Linked DNA regions of Ramlibacter pinisoli. The protein of the gene in region 1 binds, or shares a complex with, the protein of each later gene. Links are inferred from orthologs where the notes say so. Each region holds a gene or a part of one and is shown in the gene's direction. Other genes may lie near its edges.

Region 1 (7,358 bases):
CTGGCCAGCTTGGCGTAGACGTCGCCGAGGTTCTCGTGCGCGGTGGCGTAGCTCGGGTTGGTGCGGATCGCCATCTCGAGGGCGGCCCTGGCCTTGTCGAACTGGCTCTGGCCCGCGTAGAGCACCGCAAGGTTGTTGTACGGCTCGGGCAGCTCGGGGTAGTCCTCGGTGAGCTTGAGGAAGCTGGCGATGGCGTCGTTGGTGCGGCCCGACTCGGTGAGGATGACGCCGCGCAGGAAGCGCATCTGCGGATCGCGCGGCTTGCCGGCCAGGTACTGGTCGGACCTGGCCAGCGCCTCGGCCGTCTTGCCCGAACGCAGCAGCTGGTTGACGTCGGAATAATCGTCGGCATGTGCGAGGCCGGAGACCAGCGCCGCGGCCAGGGCCAGCAGTCGGAGCGTGTGCGGGAAGGTGGGGCGGGCGTGCGACATGGGAGGCCTCGAGAATGCGCGTCAGGCGTGCCCGGCGGGCTATATACTGCGGCCGATTGTAGCCGGGCACCTCGACAAGAAACCCGGTCCCCGTCCCCCGAGAAGCCACCTCTGCGAGCGCCGGACACCGCCGCCGCGCCCCCCACACACGTCATGAGCCTGCGCATCTACAACACACTGACGCGGGCGCTGGAGGACTTCGTTCCCCTCGAGCCCGGCCACGTGCGGATGTACGTCTGCGGCATCACCGTGTACGACCTCTGCCACGTGGGCCACGCCCGCGCCAACGTGGCGTTCGACATCGTCCAGCGCTGGCTGCGCACGCGTGGCCTGCGCGTCACGTTCGTGCGCAACATCACCGACATCGACGACAAGATCATCCGCCGGGCGGTCGAGAACGGCGAGCCGGTGCGCGCTCTCACCCGCCGCATGATCGACGAGATGTACCGCGACTTCGATGCCCTGGGCATCGAACGGCCGACGCACGATCCGCGCGCCACCGACTACGTGCCGCAGATGCTGGACATCGTGCGCAAGCTCGAGGGCAAGGGGCTGGCGTACCGCAGTGGCGGCGACGTCAACTACGCCGTGCGGCGCTTTCCCGGCTACGGCAAGCTGTCGGGCAAGTCGCTCGACGAGCTGCATGCCGGCGAGCGGGTGGCGGTGCTCGAGGGCAAGGACGACCCGCTCGACTTCGTGCTGTGGAAGGCCGCCAAGCCCACCGAGCCGGCCGACGCCCAGTGGCCCAGCGAATACGGCGCCGGGCGGCCGGGCTGGCACATCGAATGCTCGGCGATGGCCTGCAGCCTGCTGGGCGACACCTTCGACATCCACGGCGGCGGCGCCGACCTGACCTTCCCGCACCACGAGAACGAGATCGCGCAGAGCGAGGGCGCCAATGGCGTGCCGCTGGCGCGCTTCTGGATGCACAACGGCTTCGTGAACATCGACAACGAGAAGATGTCGAAGTCGCTGGGCAACTTCTTCACGGTGCGTGACGTCCTGCGCAAGTTCGATGCGCAGACGCTGCGCTTCTTCATCGTCCGCACCCATTACCGCAGCCCGCTGAACTACAGCGACGCCCACCTCGAGGACGCGCGCGGCGCGTTGCGCCGCCTGTACACGGCGCTGGACGCCGTGCCGCCGGCAGCGGTCGAGATCGACTGGTCGGCACCGCATGCGGCCCGGTTCCGCGCGGCGATGAACAACGACTTCGCCACGCCCGAGGCAGTGGCCGTGCTGTTCGAGCTGGCTGCCGAGGTCAACCGCTCGAAGTCGCCGCAGGCGGCCGGGCTGCTCAAGGCCCTCGGCGCCACGCTGGGCATCCTGCAGGGTGACCCGCGCGCCTACCTGCGCGGCGGCACGACGGTCGACGAGGCCCACATCCAGCAGCAGATCGCCGCCCGCGCCGCCGCCAAGCAGGCCAGGGACTTCGCCGCCGCCGACCGCATCCGCGCCGAGCTGCTGGCCCAGGGCATCGTGCTGAAGGATTCGCCGACCGGCACCACCTGGGAGGCGTCCTGATGTCGGACGCCGTCGGCTCCCCGGTCGAATTCGTCAAGCCCGACTACTGGCCCGAGGCCTGCCGGCACCTGGCGCGCAAGGACCGGGTCCTCAAGCGCCTGATCCCGCAGTTCGGTGACGCCTGCCTGCAGTCGCGCGGCGACGCGTTCACCACGCTGGCGCGCAGCATCGTGGGCCAGCAGATCTCGGTGAAGGCGGCGCAGAGCGTCTGGGACCGTTTCGCACGGCTGCCGCGCCGGATGACGCCGGCCAACGTGCTCAAGCTCAAGGTCGACGACATGCGACAGGCCGGCCTGTCGGCGCGCAAGATCGAATACCTGGTCGACCTGGCCCTGCATTTCGATTCGGGCGCGATCCACGCCAATGCCTGGCCCGGGATGGACGACGAGGCCATCATCGCCGAGCTGGTCGGCATCCGCGGCATCGGCCGCTGGACTGCCGAGATGTTCCTCATCTTCCACATGATGCGGCCCAACGTCCTGCCGCTGGACGACGCGGGCCTCATCACCGGCATCAGCCGCAACTATTTCTCGGGCGACCCGGTCAGCCGCAGCGAGGCCCGCGAGGTGGCCGCCGCCTGGCAGCCCTACTGCAGCGTGGCGACTTGGTATATTTGGCGGTCGCTCGACCCGCTGCCCGTCTACTGACCAGCAGCCCCGCACCACAAGGAGCCAACGCCTTGGCCAAGAAGACATTCCTGGATTTCGAGCAGCCCATCGCCGAACTCGAGACCAAGATCGACGAGCTGCGCTACGTCCAGTCCGAATCCGCCGTCGACATCTCGGAAGAGATCGACCAGCTCTCCAAGAAGAGCCAGCAGCTCACCAAGGACATCTACGCGCAGCTCACGCCGTGGCAGATCACCAAGATCGCGCGCCACCCGGAGCGACCGTACACGCTCGACTACGTGGCGGAGATCTTCACCGACTTCATCGAGCTGCACGGTGACCGCCACTTCGCCGACGACCTGTCCATCGTCGGCGGCCTGGCCCGCTTCAACGGCAATCCCTGCATGGTCCTGGGCCACCAGAAGGGCCGCGACACCAAGGAGCGTGCCGCGCGCAACTTCGGCATGAGCCGGCCCGAGGGCTACCGCAAGGCGCTGCGGCTGATGAAGACGGCCGAGAAGTTCAAGCTGCCGGTGTTCACGTTCGTCGACACCCCCGGCGCCTACCCCGGCATCGACGCCGAGGAGCGCGGCCAGTCCGAGGCTATCGGCCGCAACATCTACGAGATGGCCCAGCTCGAGGTGCCCATCATCACGACCGTGATCGGCGAGGGCGGCTCCGGCGGAGCGCTGGCCATCTCGGTGGCCGACCAGGTCCTGATGCTGCAGTACTCCATCTACTCGGTCATCAGCCCCGAGGGCTGCGCCTCCATCCTCTGGAAGACATCGGAGAAGGCGCAGGACGCCGCCGATGCCATGGGCATCACCGCGCACCGCCTCAAGGCCCTGGGCCTGGTCGACAAGATCGTCAACGAGCCCGTGGGCGGCGCGCACCGCGACCACAAGCAGATGGCCGCCTTCCTCAAGCGCGGCCTCAACGACGCCTGGCGGCAGCTGGCCGACTTCAAGCCGCGCGAGCTGCTCGATCGGCGCTATGAGCGGCTGCAAAGCTATGGCCGATTCAGCGACACCAAGGCCGAGGCCCGCTGACCGGCCGGCCAACCCCGCGCTGGCGCCGCTGCAGGCGTTCGATCCCCCGTTCCCCGTCGGTGTCGCCTACAGCGGCGGCGCCGATTCCACGGCCCTGCTGCTGGCGGCGGCCGAGCGCTGGCCCGGTCGCGTGCATGCGCTCCATGTCCACCATGGCCTGCAGGCCGCGGCCGATGCGTTCGAGGCCCGCTGTGCAAGCACCTGCGCCGACGCCGGCGTGCCCCTGCACGTGCAGCGCGTCGATGCCCGCCACCAGCCTGGCGAGAGCCCGGAAGATGCCGCCCGCCGGGCACGCTATGGCGCCCTGGCACAGGCGGCGCGCCAAGCCGGAATCGGTTGCGTGCTGCTCGCCCAGCACGCCGACGACCAGGTCGAGACCGTCCTGCTGGCGCTCAGCCGCGGCGCTGGCCTGCCGGGCCTGGCGGCGATGCCGGTCGACTTCGATCGTGACGGGGTGACCTTCCTGCGCCCGCTGCTGGACACCAGTGGCGCCGCGCTGCGCGAGTGGCTGGCGGCTGCCGGTATCCCCTTCGTCGACGACCCCAGCAACGCCGACACGCGGTTCACGCGCAACCGGATCCGGCACACCGTGTTGCCCGCGATCGCCGCCGCGTTTCCCACCTGGCGCGTGACGTTCGCCCGCTCGGCCCGGCATGCGGCGCAGGCGCAGCGCCTGCTCGACGAGGTGGCCGCGCAGGACCTGGACGCGATGGACGGCTCGCCGTTGCTGGCCCGCCTGCAGGTGCTCTCGCGCGACCGCCAGGCCAACGTGCTGCGGCACTGGCTGCGCGCCTTCCACGACACCGCGGCGAGCGCGGCGCAGCTCGATGAGCTGCTCGACCAGGTGGCGGACTGCACCACCCGCGGCCATGCCGTGCGGCTGCGGGTCGGAACCGGCCACGTCCTGCGGGAGGGACCCCGGTTGCGCTTCGACCCAGCCTGAAGGGGCACGGAACGGATACGGAAGAGGTAGCCGCGCCCGGCGGCGGCTAAAATGCGCGGTTTCCCGTGCGGCCCGACCGGCAGCTTCCGGCTCGGGCTTTTCTACGCATCTTCCATGGCACTGATCGTTCACAAATACGGCGGCACGTCGATGGGCTCGACCGAGCGCATCCGCAACGTCGCCAAGCGGGTCGCCAAGTGGGCGCGCGCCGGCCACCAGATGGTGGTCGTGCCCAGCGCCATGAGCGGCGAGACCAACCGCCTTCTCGGGCTGGCCAAGGAGCTGGCGCCCGCCAAGCCCTCCGACGCCTACCTGCGCGAGCTGGACATGCTGGGCTCCACCGGCGAGCAGGTCTCGGTCGGCTTGCTGGCCATCGCGCTGCAGGCCGAAGGCGTCGAGTCCGTCAGCTACGCCGGCTGGCAGGTGCCGGTGCGCACCAACAGCGCCTACACCAAGGCCCGCATCGAGTCGATCGACGACGCCAGGGTGCGCGCCGACCTGGCCGCCGGCAAGGTGGTGGTCATCACCGGCTTCCAGGGCATGGACGACGGCGGCCACATCACCACACTGGGCCGCGGCGGCAGCGACACGTCGGCGGTGGCGGTGGCAGCGGCCATGCAGGCCGCCGAGTGCCTGATCTACACCGACGTCGACGGCGTCTACACCACCGACCCGCGCGTCGTCCCCGAGGCGCGCCGCCTCGCCACCGTGAGCTTCGAGGAGATGCTGGAGATGGCCTCCATGGGCTCCAAGGTGCTCCAGATCCGCTCGGTCGAGTTCGCCGGCAAGTACCGCGTGCCGCTGCGCGTGCTGTCGAGCTTCACCCCCTGGGACATCCCGATCGAGGAAGAGGCCAAGTCCGGCACCCTGATCACTTTCGAGGAAGACGAACAAATGGAACAAGCCGTCGTTTCCGGCATTGCCTTCAACCGTGACGAGGCCAAGGTCTCGATCCTGGGCGTGCCCGACCGGCCGGGCATCGCCTACAGCATCCTGGGCGCGGTGGCCGACGCCAACATCGAGGTCGACGTCATCATCCAGAACATCTCCAAGGACGGGAAGACCGACTTCAGCTTCACCGTGCACCGCAACGACTACGCGCGCACGATGGACCTGCTCAAGACCAAGGTGCTTCCCAGCCTGGGCACCGATCGCCTGGAGGGCGACACCCGCATCTGCAAGGTGAGCATCGTGGGCATCGGCATGCGCAGCCACGTCGGCATCGCCAGCAAGATGTTCCGGGCGCTGGCCGAGGACGGCATCAACATCCAGATGATCTCCACCAGCGAGATCAAGACCTCGGTGGTCATCGACGAGAAGTACATGGAACTGGCGGTGCGCGCGCTGCATCGCGCGTTCGACCTCGACCAGCCTGCCGCGGGCTGACGCCGGTGGTGGAACTGCCCCATCCGGCCCCGCAGAAAAGGGCAGGGCCTTGGGGCATAATCGCTCTCGCGCTGGAAACGTGACCGAGTGGCCGAAGGTGCTCCCCTGCTAAGGGAGTATGGGGTGTAGAGCCCCATCGAGGGTTCGAATCCCTCCGTTTCCGCCAGCGCAAACAGCAACGGGCCTCGCGGCCCGTTTTGCTTTTCCGGCCCCCTCGGCTGGGCCATTGACATGGCCTCCTCCTGAGCCACACAAACATGTTCTTTTTGGTTGCCGGGCCTGGCTCATCCTGTCCAAGTCCTCTCGGGTCGTAACGGCCTTGCCGCGCTCGGTGCAAGGCCGGCGTTGGCTTGCCGCCCGATGGGTCGCACGCGCATTGCTACAGGCGCAAACACCTTGAAAAGGGGGCAAGCGCCGAGCATCGCCCGATGCCCCAAAACTTCCCCCTCGTCGTGCTGTGCGGCATGGCTCTCGCCAGCGTCCGATCGGAGATGTTGCTCGACCACCTGTTCGCGAGCCTGGCGCGCGGCAAGGGCCTCTGGGTCGTCACAGCCAACCTCGATTTCCTGCGCCGCTTCGTGAAGGACCCGGCAGCGCGCCGCATCTATGCGGACGCCGACGTGCGCGTCGCCGATGGCATGCCGCTGGTGTGGGCCAGCCATCTGCAGGGCACGCCACTGCCAGAGCGGGTGGCCGGCTCCTCGCTCGTGCGGCCGCTGTGCCAGCGTGCGGCCGAGGGCGGCTGGCGCGTGTATCTCCTGGGTGGTGAGGCGGGTGCCGCGCGGGCGGCCGCCGACAAGCTCGTCGCGGAGTTCCCGACGCTGCAGATCGCCGGCCTGAGTTCACCCTGGTTCAGCGCGCGGCCCACCGACGCGGAAGTGGAGCAAGTGGCCGCGACGCTGTCCGAGGCACGGCCCGACCTGGTGCTGGTGGCCCTGGGGTCGCCCAAGCAGGAACTCGTGATCCACAAGCTGCACAAGCGGCTGCCCAATGTCTGCTGGATGGGGGTGGGGATCAGCCTGAGCTTCATCGCCGGCCACCGCAGGCGTGCGCCGCCGCTGATGCAGAAGCTCGGCCTGGAGTGGATGCACCGCCTCGTGCAGGAGCCCAAACGGTTGTTCCGCCGCTATGTGCTCGAAGACCTGCCGTTCGCGGCCGTGCTCTTTCGCCGGGCCATGGCCGACCGCCTCGATGGGGCGCGTGCGGACCGTCAACGCTGATCGGCGCTTCGGCTTCTGCCAATGAAAAAGCCGCCTCGCGGCGGCCTTGTTGGACGGGGCTCATCGCGCCTCAGGAAGCGCGGCGGCTGGCCTTGGTCTGGACGGGGGGCGGGTTGACCGGCTGGCTGGCCGAGATGCCGGCCGAACCATTGGTGCCGGTCGGCCGCGCAAAGGCGGGCGGCAGCTGCAGGCCGTAC
Region 2 (6,595 bases), 720 kb from region 1 along the record:
CGGAGATCGGCTGATCCCCCGGGTTTCCAGGGAGCGCCCATGAGGTGGGCTCTCGGCGTCAGCTACCACGGACAGGCTTACGACGGCTGGCAGAGCCAGCCGTCCGGCCGCACCGTGCAGGACCACCTCGAAGGCGCGCTCACGCGGTTTGCCGTCCAGCCGGTCGCCACCGTGTGCGCGGGCCGCACCGATGCCGGCGTCCATGGCCTGATGCAGGTGGTGCACTTCGACACCACGCTCGAACGCGAGGCCTTCTCCTGGGTGCGCGGCACCAACACCTTCCTGCCGCCCGACATCGCCGTGCAGTGGGCGCAGCCGGTGCCCGATGCCTTCCATTCCCGCGCCAGCGCCCTCGCCCGCCGCTATGCCTTCGTGCTGCTGGAATCGCCCGTGCGGCCCAGCCTCGAGAACGGGCGTGCCGGCTGGGTCTTCCGCCCGCTCGACCAGCAGGCGATGGAGGCGGCCGCCGCCCGGCTGCTGGGCCAGCACGACTTCACCTCGTTCCGTGCGTCGGCCTGCCAGGCCCGCTCGCCGGTCAAGACCATGCGCCACATCGGCATCTCGCGGCGCGGCGCCTACTGGCGCTTCGATTTCGAGGCCGACGCCTTCCTGCACCACATGATCCGCAACATCATGGGGTGCCTGCTGCTGGTGGGCCAGGGCCTGCAGCCGCCGCAGTGGATCGACCAGGTGCTGGCGGCGCGCGACCGGGACGCGGCCGCACCGACCTTCCCGCCCGACGGCCTGTACTTCCTGGGGCCGGTGTACGACGCCCGCTGGGGCCTGCCGCAGCGCACCCCTGCCTATGATTGGCTGCCATGAGCCCAGCGCCACATTCCCAGCCGAGCCAGCGGACCCGCATTAAGATCTGCGGGCTCACCCGTGAGCAGGACGTCGACACCGCCGTCCAGGCCGGCGCCGACGCGGTCGGGTTCGTGCTGTACCCGCCGAGCCCGCGCCATGTGACCGCCGGGCGTGCGGCCGAGCTGGCCGCCCGCCTGCCGCCCTTCGTCACGCCGGTGCTGCTGTTCGTCAACGAGAGCGCGGCCGCGGTCGCCGCGGCCTGCGCGGCCGTGCCCGCGGCCATGCTCCAGTTCCACGGCGACGAGTCACCCGAGCAGTGCGCGCTGGCCGCCGCCGGGCGCCCGTGGATGCGCGCCGCGCGCATCCCGCTCGACGGGGCCGCCACCTTCGACTTGGTAGAATTTGCTGCCCGTCACGAACAAGCCCGGGCCGTTCTCCTCGACGCGCATGTCGAGGGCTACGGCGGCGGCGGCAAGGCCTTCGATTGGTCACGTCTTCCACCAAGCGTCAACGCTCACCTCGTCTTGTCTGGTGGGTTGACGCCTGCAAACGTGACCGATGGCATCGTGCAGGTGCGGCCGCGTTGCAGGACGCTGGCCGTTGATGTGAGTTCCGGGGTCGAGCGCGCCAAGGGCGTGAAGGACCCCGACAAGATCCATCAGTTCGTCGCGGCCGTGCGCGCCGCCGACGCTCTCCTTGCAAGGTCCACCGATGCCCTCCTATCAGCAACCTGACCCAGCCGGCCATTTCGGCCCCTACGGCGGCAGCTTCGTCAGTGAGACACTGACCCACGCCATCGACCAGCTGCGCGAGGCCTACGCGCGCTACCAGAACGATCCCGAGTTCCTGGCCGAATTCAGGTCCGAGCTGGCGCACTTCGTCGGCCGGCCCTCGCCGGTCTACCACGCCGACCGCATGAGCCGCGAGATGGGCGGCGCGCAGATCTACCTCAAGCGCGAGGACCTCAACCACACCGGCGCGCACAAGATCAACAACGTCATCGGCCAGGCGATGCTGGCGCGCCGCATGGGCAAGCCGCGCGTCATCGCCGAGACCGGCGCCGGCCAGCACGGCGTGGCCACGGCCACCATCTGCGCGCGCTACGGCCTGGAGTGCGTGGTGTACATGGGCAGCGAAGACGTCAAGCGCCAGAGCCCCAACGTCTACCGCATGCACCTGCTGGGCGCCAAGGTAGTGCCGGTCGAGTCGGGCAGCCGCACGCTCAAGGACGCCCTCAACGAGGCCATGCGCGACTGGGTGACCAACGTGGAGAACACGTTCTACATCATCGGCACCGTGGCCGGCCCGCACCCCTACCCGATGATGGTGCGCGACTTCCAGAGCGTCATCGGCAACGAGTGCCTCCAGCAGATGCCCGCGATGACCGGCCGCCAGCCCGATGCCGTGATCGCCTGCGTGGGCGGCGGCAGCAACGCGATGGGCATCTTCCACCCCTACATCCCGCACGAGGGCACGCGCCTGATCGGCGTCGAGGCGGCCGGCGAAGGCCTGGAGAGCGGCAAGCACTCGGCGTCACTGCAGCGCGGCAGCCCCGGCGTGCTGCACGGCAACCGCACCTACATCCTGCAGGACGAGGACGGCCAGATCACCGAGACGCACAGCATCAGCGCCGGCCTCGACTACCCCGGCGTCGGCCCCGAGCACGCCTGGCTCAAGGACATCGGGCGCGCCGAATACGTCGGCATCACCGACAAGGAAGCGCTGGACGCCTTCCACTACCTGTGCCGCACCGAGGGCATCATTCCCGCGCTGGAGTCCAGCCATGCAGTGGCCTACGCCATGAAACTGGCCCCGACGCTGGGCAAGGACCGCAGCATCCTGGTCAACCTCTCGGGCCGGGGCGACAAGGACATCGGCACCGTGGCCGACCTGGGCAAGGCCGACTTCTACTGCCGGCCGAGCTGCCGCGGGCAATCGGTCAAGGGTGGCGAACAGAAGGTCGAGGTGCAGCGATGAGCCGCATCGCCGCCACCTTCTCGCGCCTGCGGCAGGCCGGGCGCAAGGCGCTCATTCCCTATGTCACGGCCGGCTATCCCTACGCCGACATCACGCCCGAGCTGATGCACGCCATGGTGGCGGCCGGCGCCGACGTGATCGAGCTGGGCGTGCCGTTCTCGGACCCCATGGCCGACGGTCCCGTCATCCAGAAGGCCGGCGAACAGGCGCTGGCGCTGGGCATCGGCACGGCGCAGGTGCTGGCCATGGTGCGGACCTTCCGCGAGCGCGATGCAGCCACGCCGGTCGTGCTCATGGGCTACGCCAACCCGGTGGAGCGCTACGACCTGCGCCACGGGCCCGGATCCTTCATCCGCGACGCGGCCGCGGCCGGCGTCGACGGCGTCCTGATCGTCGACTACCCGCCCGAGGAGTGCGAGGACTTCGCCGCCCAGCTGAAGGCGGCCGGCCTGGACCTCATCTTCCTGCTGGCGCCCACCTCGACCGCGCGGCGCATGCAGCAGGTGGCGCGCATCGCCAGCGGCTACGTCTACTACGTGTCGCTCAAGGGCGTGACGGGTGCCGGCCACCTGGACACCGGCGCAGTCGAGCAGATGCTGCCGCGCATCCGCGAGCACGTGCAGGTGCCGGTCGGCGTGGGTTTCGGCATCCGCGACGCCGAGACGGCGCGTGCCATCGGCCGCGTGGCCGACGCCGTGGTGATCGGCACCCGGCTGCTGCAACTCATCGAGGGCCAGCCGCGCGACCGGGTGGCCGCCGAGGCTGCCACGTTCCTGCGCGGCATCCGCCAGGCGCTCGACGCCTAGAATCCCGCTTTCCCCGGAGCACCATCCCCATGAGCTGGCTCGAAAAACTGCTGCCCCCCAAGATCCAACCGACCGACCCGGCCGAGCGCCGCAGCGTGCCCGAGGGCCTGTGGGTCAAGTGCCCCAGCTGCGAGACGGTGCTGTACAAGACCGACCTCGAGCACAACCTCAACGTCTGTCCCACCTGCAGCCACCACCACCGCATCGGCGCGCGCCCGCGGCTCAACACGTTCCTGGACGCCGAAGGCCGCTGGGAGATCGGCCAGGAGGTGCTGCCGGTCGACGCGCTGAAGTTCAAGGACAGCCGCCGCTATCCCGAGCGGCTGAAGGAAGCGCTCGAGAACACCGGCGAAACCGATGCCCTGGTCGTCATGGGCGGCGCCGTCCAGGGCATCAGCCTGGTGGCGGCGGCCTTCGAATTCGACTTCATGGGCGGCAGCATGGGCAGCGTGGTCGGCGAGCGCTTCGTGCGCGGCGTCGAGAGCGCCATCGAGCAGAAGGTGCCGTTCCTGTGCTTCACCGCCACCGGTGGTGCGCGCATGCAGGAGGGGCTGCTGTCGCTGATGCAGATGGCCAAGACCAATGCCGCCCTGACGCGGCTGGCGAAGAAGGGCCTGCCCTACGTCAGCGTCCTGACCGATCCCACCATGGGCGGCGTGAGCGCCGGTTTCGCCTTCGTCGGCGACGTGGTCATCGCCGAGCCCAAGGCGCTGATCGGCTTTGCCGGCCCGCGCGTCATCGAGTCCACCGTGCGCGTCACGCTGCCCGAAGGCTTCCAGCGCGCCGAGTTCCTGCAGCAGAAGGGCGCGGTCGACTTCATCTGCGACCGGCGCGAGCTGCGCACCCGCGTCGCGCACCTGCTGGCCATGCTGCAGCGCCAGCCCGCCGACGCGGTGATCTGACCCGCTAGAAGCCCCGCCCGACCAAAGCGGTGAGCACCATCGACAGCACCTGCAGCAGCACCAGCAGGGCCAGCGGCGACAGGTCGATGCCGCCCACCAGCGGGATCACGCGGCGGAACGGCCGCAGCAGCGGCGCCACCAGGCGGTCGATCAGGTCCGTCATCAGCGAATCGCTCTGCACCCAGGACAGGATGGCGTAGACCAGCACCAGCGCCGTCAGCGCCGAGAGGATCAGCCGCACCAGCCCGACCAGCGCCAGCAGGAACACCGACTCCAGCGCGAAGCCGATCACGGCCCACAGGATCAGGTACTGCACCAGTTCGATCAGGTAGGCGGCCACCAGGCTCGCCGTGTCCCAGCGTGCGACCGGGGGCAGCACCCGGCGCAGCGGCAGCACGATCCAGTCGGTGAGGGCGAACACGAAGCGGCCGATCGGGTTGCCGAACGGCACCTTCTGGCGCTGCATGTACAGCCGCAACAGACACGCACCGCCCAGGAGGCCGGCCACCACGTCGAGCAGGAAGGAAAGGATTTGAGTGCCCATGGCCACGGCCGAGTCTTGCTCGTGGGATCATACCGGCGTCACTTCCCGGATCGTCGCTTGGCCTCCGCCCTCACCCTGCAATCGCTGCCGCTGTTCCCGCTCGGCACGGTCCTCTTCCCGGGCGGCGTGCTGCCGCTGCGCGTCTTCGAGGTCCGCTACCTCGACATGATCCAGCGTTGCCAGCGCGCCGGCGCGCCGTTCGGCGTCGTCGCCCTCACGCAGGGCCACGAAGTGCGGCAGCCCGGTGCCGGCCCGGAGGCCTTTTCAACGGTCGGCACGCTGGCCACCATCGCCGCTCTCGAGCAGCCGGGCCCCGGACTGCTGATGGTGCGGGCCCAGGGCGGCCAGCGGTTCCGCATCCGCACCAGCGAGCAGCTCAAGCACGGCCTCTGGGTGGCCGACATCGAGCAGATGGCGCCCGACCACGCCGTGCCGGTGCCGGCCGACCTGCAGCCGATCGCCCAGGCGCTGGAGAAGCTCTACACCTCGTTGCGCGAGCGGCCCGATGCCGCCGAGCAGTTGCCGATGCAACAGCCCTGGCGTCTCGACGATTGCGGCTGGGTTGCCAACCGCTGGTGCGAGCTGCTGCCCATGCCGGTGCAACTGAAGCAGCGTTTCATGGAACTGGACAACCCGCTGGTGCGCCTGGAACTGGTGGGCGACGTCCTCGCCCGCACCGGGATCGCCTGAGCCGGCGCGGTCAGCGCGGCGCGTATTCCGGCACCTGGGCGCGCAGCCACTCGCGCAGGGCGCGCTCGCCGGGCGCCGGGCCGGCTTCCTCGATCCAGCGCGCCACCGCGTCCACGTCGGGCGGGCTGGCAGCGCCCTTGGCCACCCGCAGCTTGGCGTGCGGCGTCGGCTCCGTGGTCTCGTCGTCCGCCAGCAGTTCCTCGAACAGCTTCTCGCCCGGCCGCAAGCCGGTGTACGTGATCGGGATCTCCTGCTCGGTGTGGCCCGACAGGCGGATCAGCAGGCGCGCCAGTTCGACGATGCGCACCGGTTCGCCCATGTCGAGCACGAAGATCTGGCCCGAGCGGCCCATCAGCCCGGCCTGCAGCACCAGCTGCGCGGCTTCGGGGATGGTCATGAAGTAGCGCACGATCTCGGGATGCGTGACGGTGACTGGGCCGCCCTGCGCGATCTGGGTCGTGAACAGCGGCACGACCGAACCGCTGGACCCCAGCACGTTGCCGAACCGCACCGACACGAACCGCGTGTCCGGGTAGCCGGCCGCCACGCCCTGCACCATCAGCTCGGCCAGCCGCTTGCTCGCCCCCATGACGTTGGTCGGGTTCACCGCCTTGTCGGTGGAGATCATCACGAAGCGCCGGGCGCCGCACTGCCCCGCCACCCGCGCCGCATTGAGCGTGCCGACCACGTTGGTGCGCAGCGCCTCCACCTCGTTCAGCTGCTCCATCAGGGGCACGTGCTTGTAGGCGGCGGCGTGGAACACCACGGCTGGCCGGTGCTCGCGCGCGATCGCCTCCAGCCGCTGCGGCTCGCGCACGTTGGCGGTGTAGTACAGGCCGCGCATCTGCGGATGGCTGGCCCGCAGTTCCTGT

What was found. The genes of interacting proteins can lie anywhere in the genome.
Region 2: the proteins of GON04_RS03145 (region 1) and accD are in contact, whole or in part, in a solved structure (PDB 8UXZ), measured with the Escherichia coli proteins. The link is inferred for Ramlibacter pinisoli from one-to-one orthologs.

The regions. Positions count from the first base shown.
Region 1 is NZ_WSEL01000003.1:407,266-414,623, reverse strand. The notes cover bases 1,831-4,623. They hold GON04_RS03145 (acetyl-CoA carboxylase carboxyltransferase subunit alpha), read left to right. Parts: upstream 1,831-2,634; coding sequence 2,635-3,612; downstream 3,613-4,623. Other genes in these bases: tilS (tRNA lysidine(34) synthetase TilS), read left to right, coding at 3,575-4,555; GON04_RS03150 (DNA-3-methyladenine glycosylase family protein), read left to right, coding at 1,955-2,602; cysS (cysteine--tRNA ligase), read left to right, coding at 1,831-1,955. In the rest of the region: GON04_RS03160 (nuclear transport factor 2 family protein), read right to left, coding at 1-431; more of cysS, read left to right, coding at 585-1,830; GON04_RS03135 (aspartate kinase), read left to right, coding at 4,670-5,941; GON04_RS03125 (WecB/TagA/CpsF family glycosyltransferase), read left to right, coding at 6,370-7,161; GON04_RS03120 (hypothetical protein), read right to left, coding at 7,232-7,358. UniProt on the Escherichia coli protein: Component of the acetyl coenzyme A carboxylase (ACC) complex. First, biotin carboxylase catalyzes the carboxylation of biotin on its carrier protein (BCCP) and then the CO(2) group is transferred by the carboxyltransferase to acetyl-CoA to form malonyl-CoA.
Region 2 is NZ_WSEL01000003.1:1,123,088-1,129,682, forward strand. What follows is about bases 2,776-5,552. They hold accD (acetyl-CoA carboxylase, carboxyltransferase subunit beta), read left to right. Parts: upstream 2,776-3,616; coding sequence 3,617-4,489; downstream 4,490-5,552. Other genes in these bases: trpB (tryptophan synthase subunit beta), read left to right, coding at 2,776-2,781; trpA (tryptophan synthase subunit alpha), read left to right, coding at 2,778-3,587; GON04_RS06610 (YggT family protein), read right to left, coding at 4,494-5,033; GON04_RS06615 (LON peptidase substrate-binding domain-containing protein), read left to right, coding at 5,091-5,552. Outside these bases: GON04_RS06580 (motility hub landmark protein FimV), read left to right, coding at 1-14; tRNA pseudouridine(38-40) synthase TruA, read left to right, coding at 40-822; GON04_RS06590 (phosphoribosylanthranilate isomerase), read left to right, coding at 819-1,538; more of trpB, read left to right, coding at 1,516-2,775; more of GON04_RS06615, read left to right, coding at 5,553-5,723; GON04_RS06620 (polysaccharide biosynthesis protein), read right to left, coding at 5,734-6,595.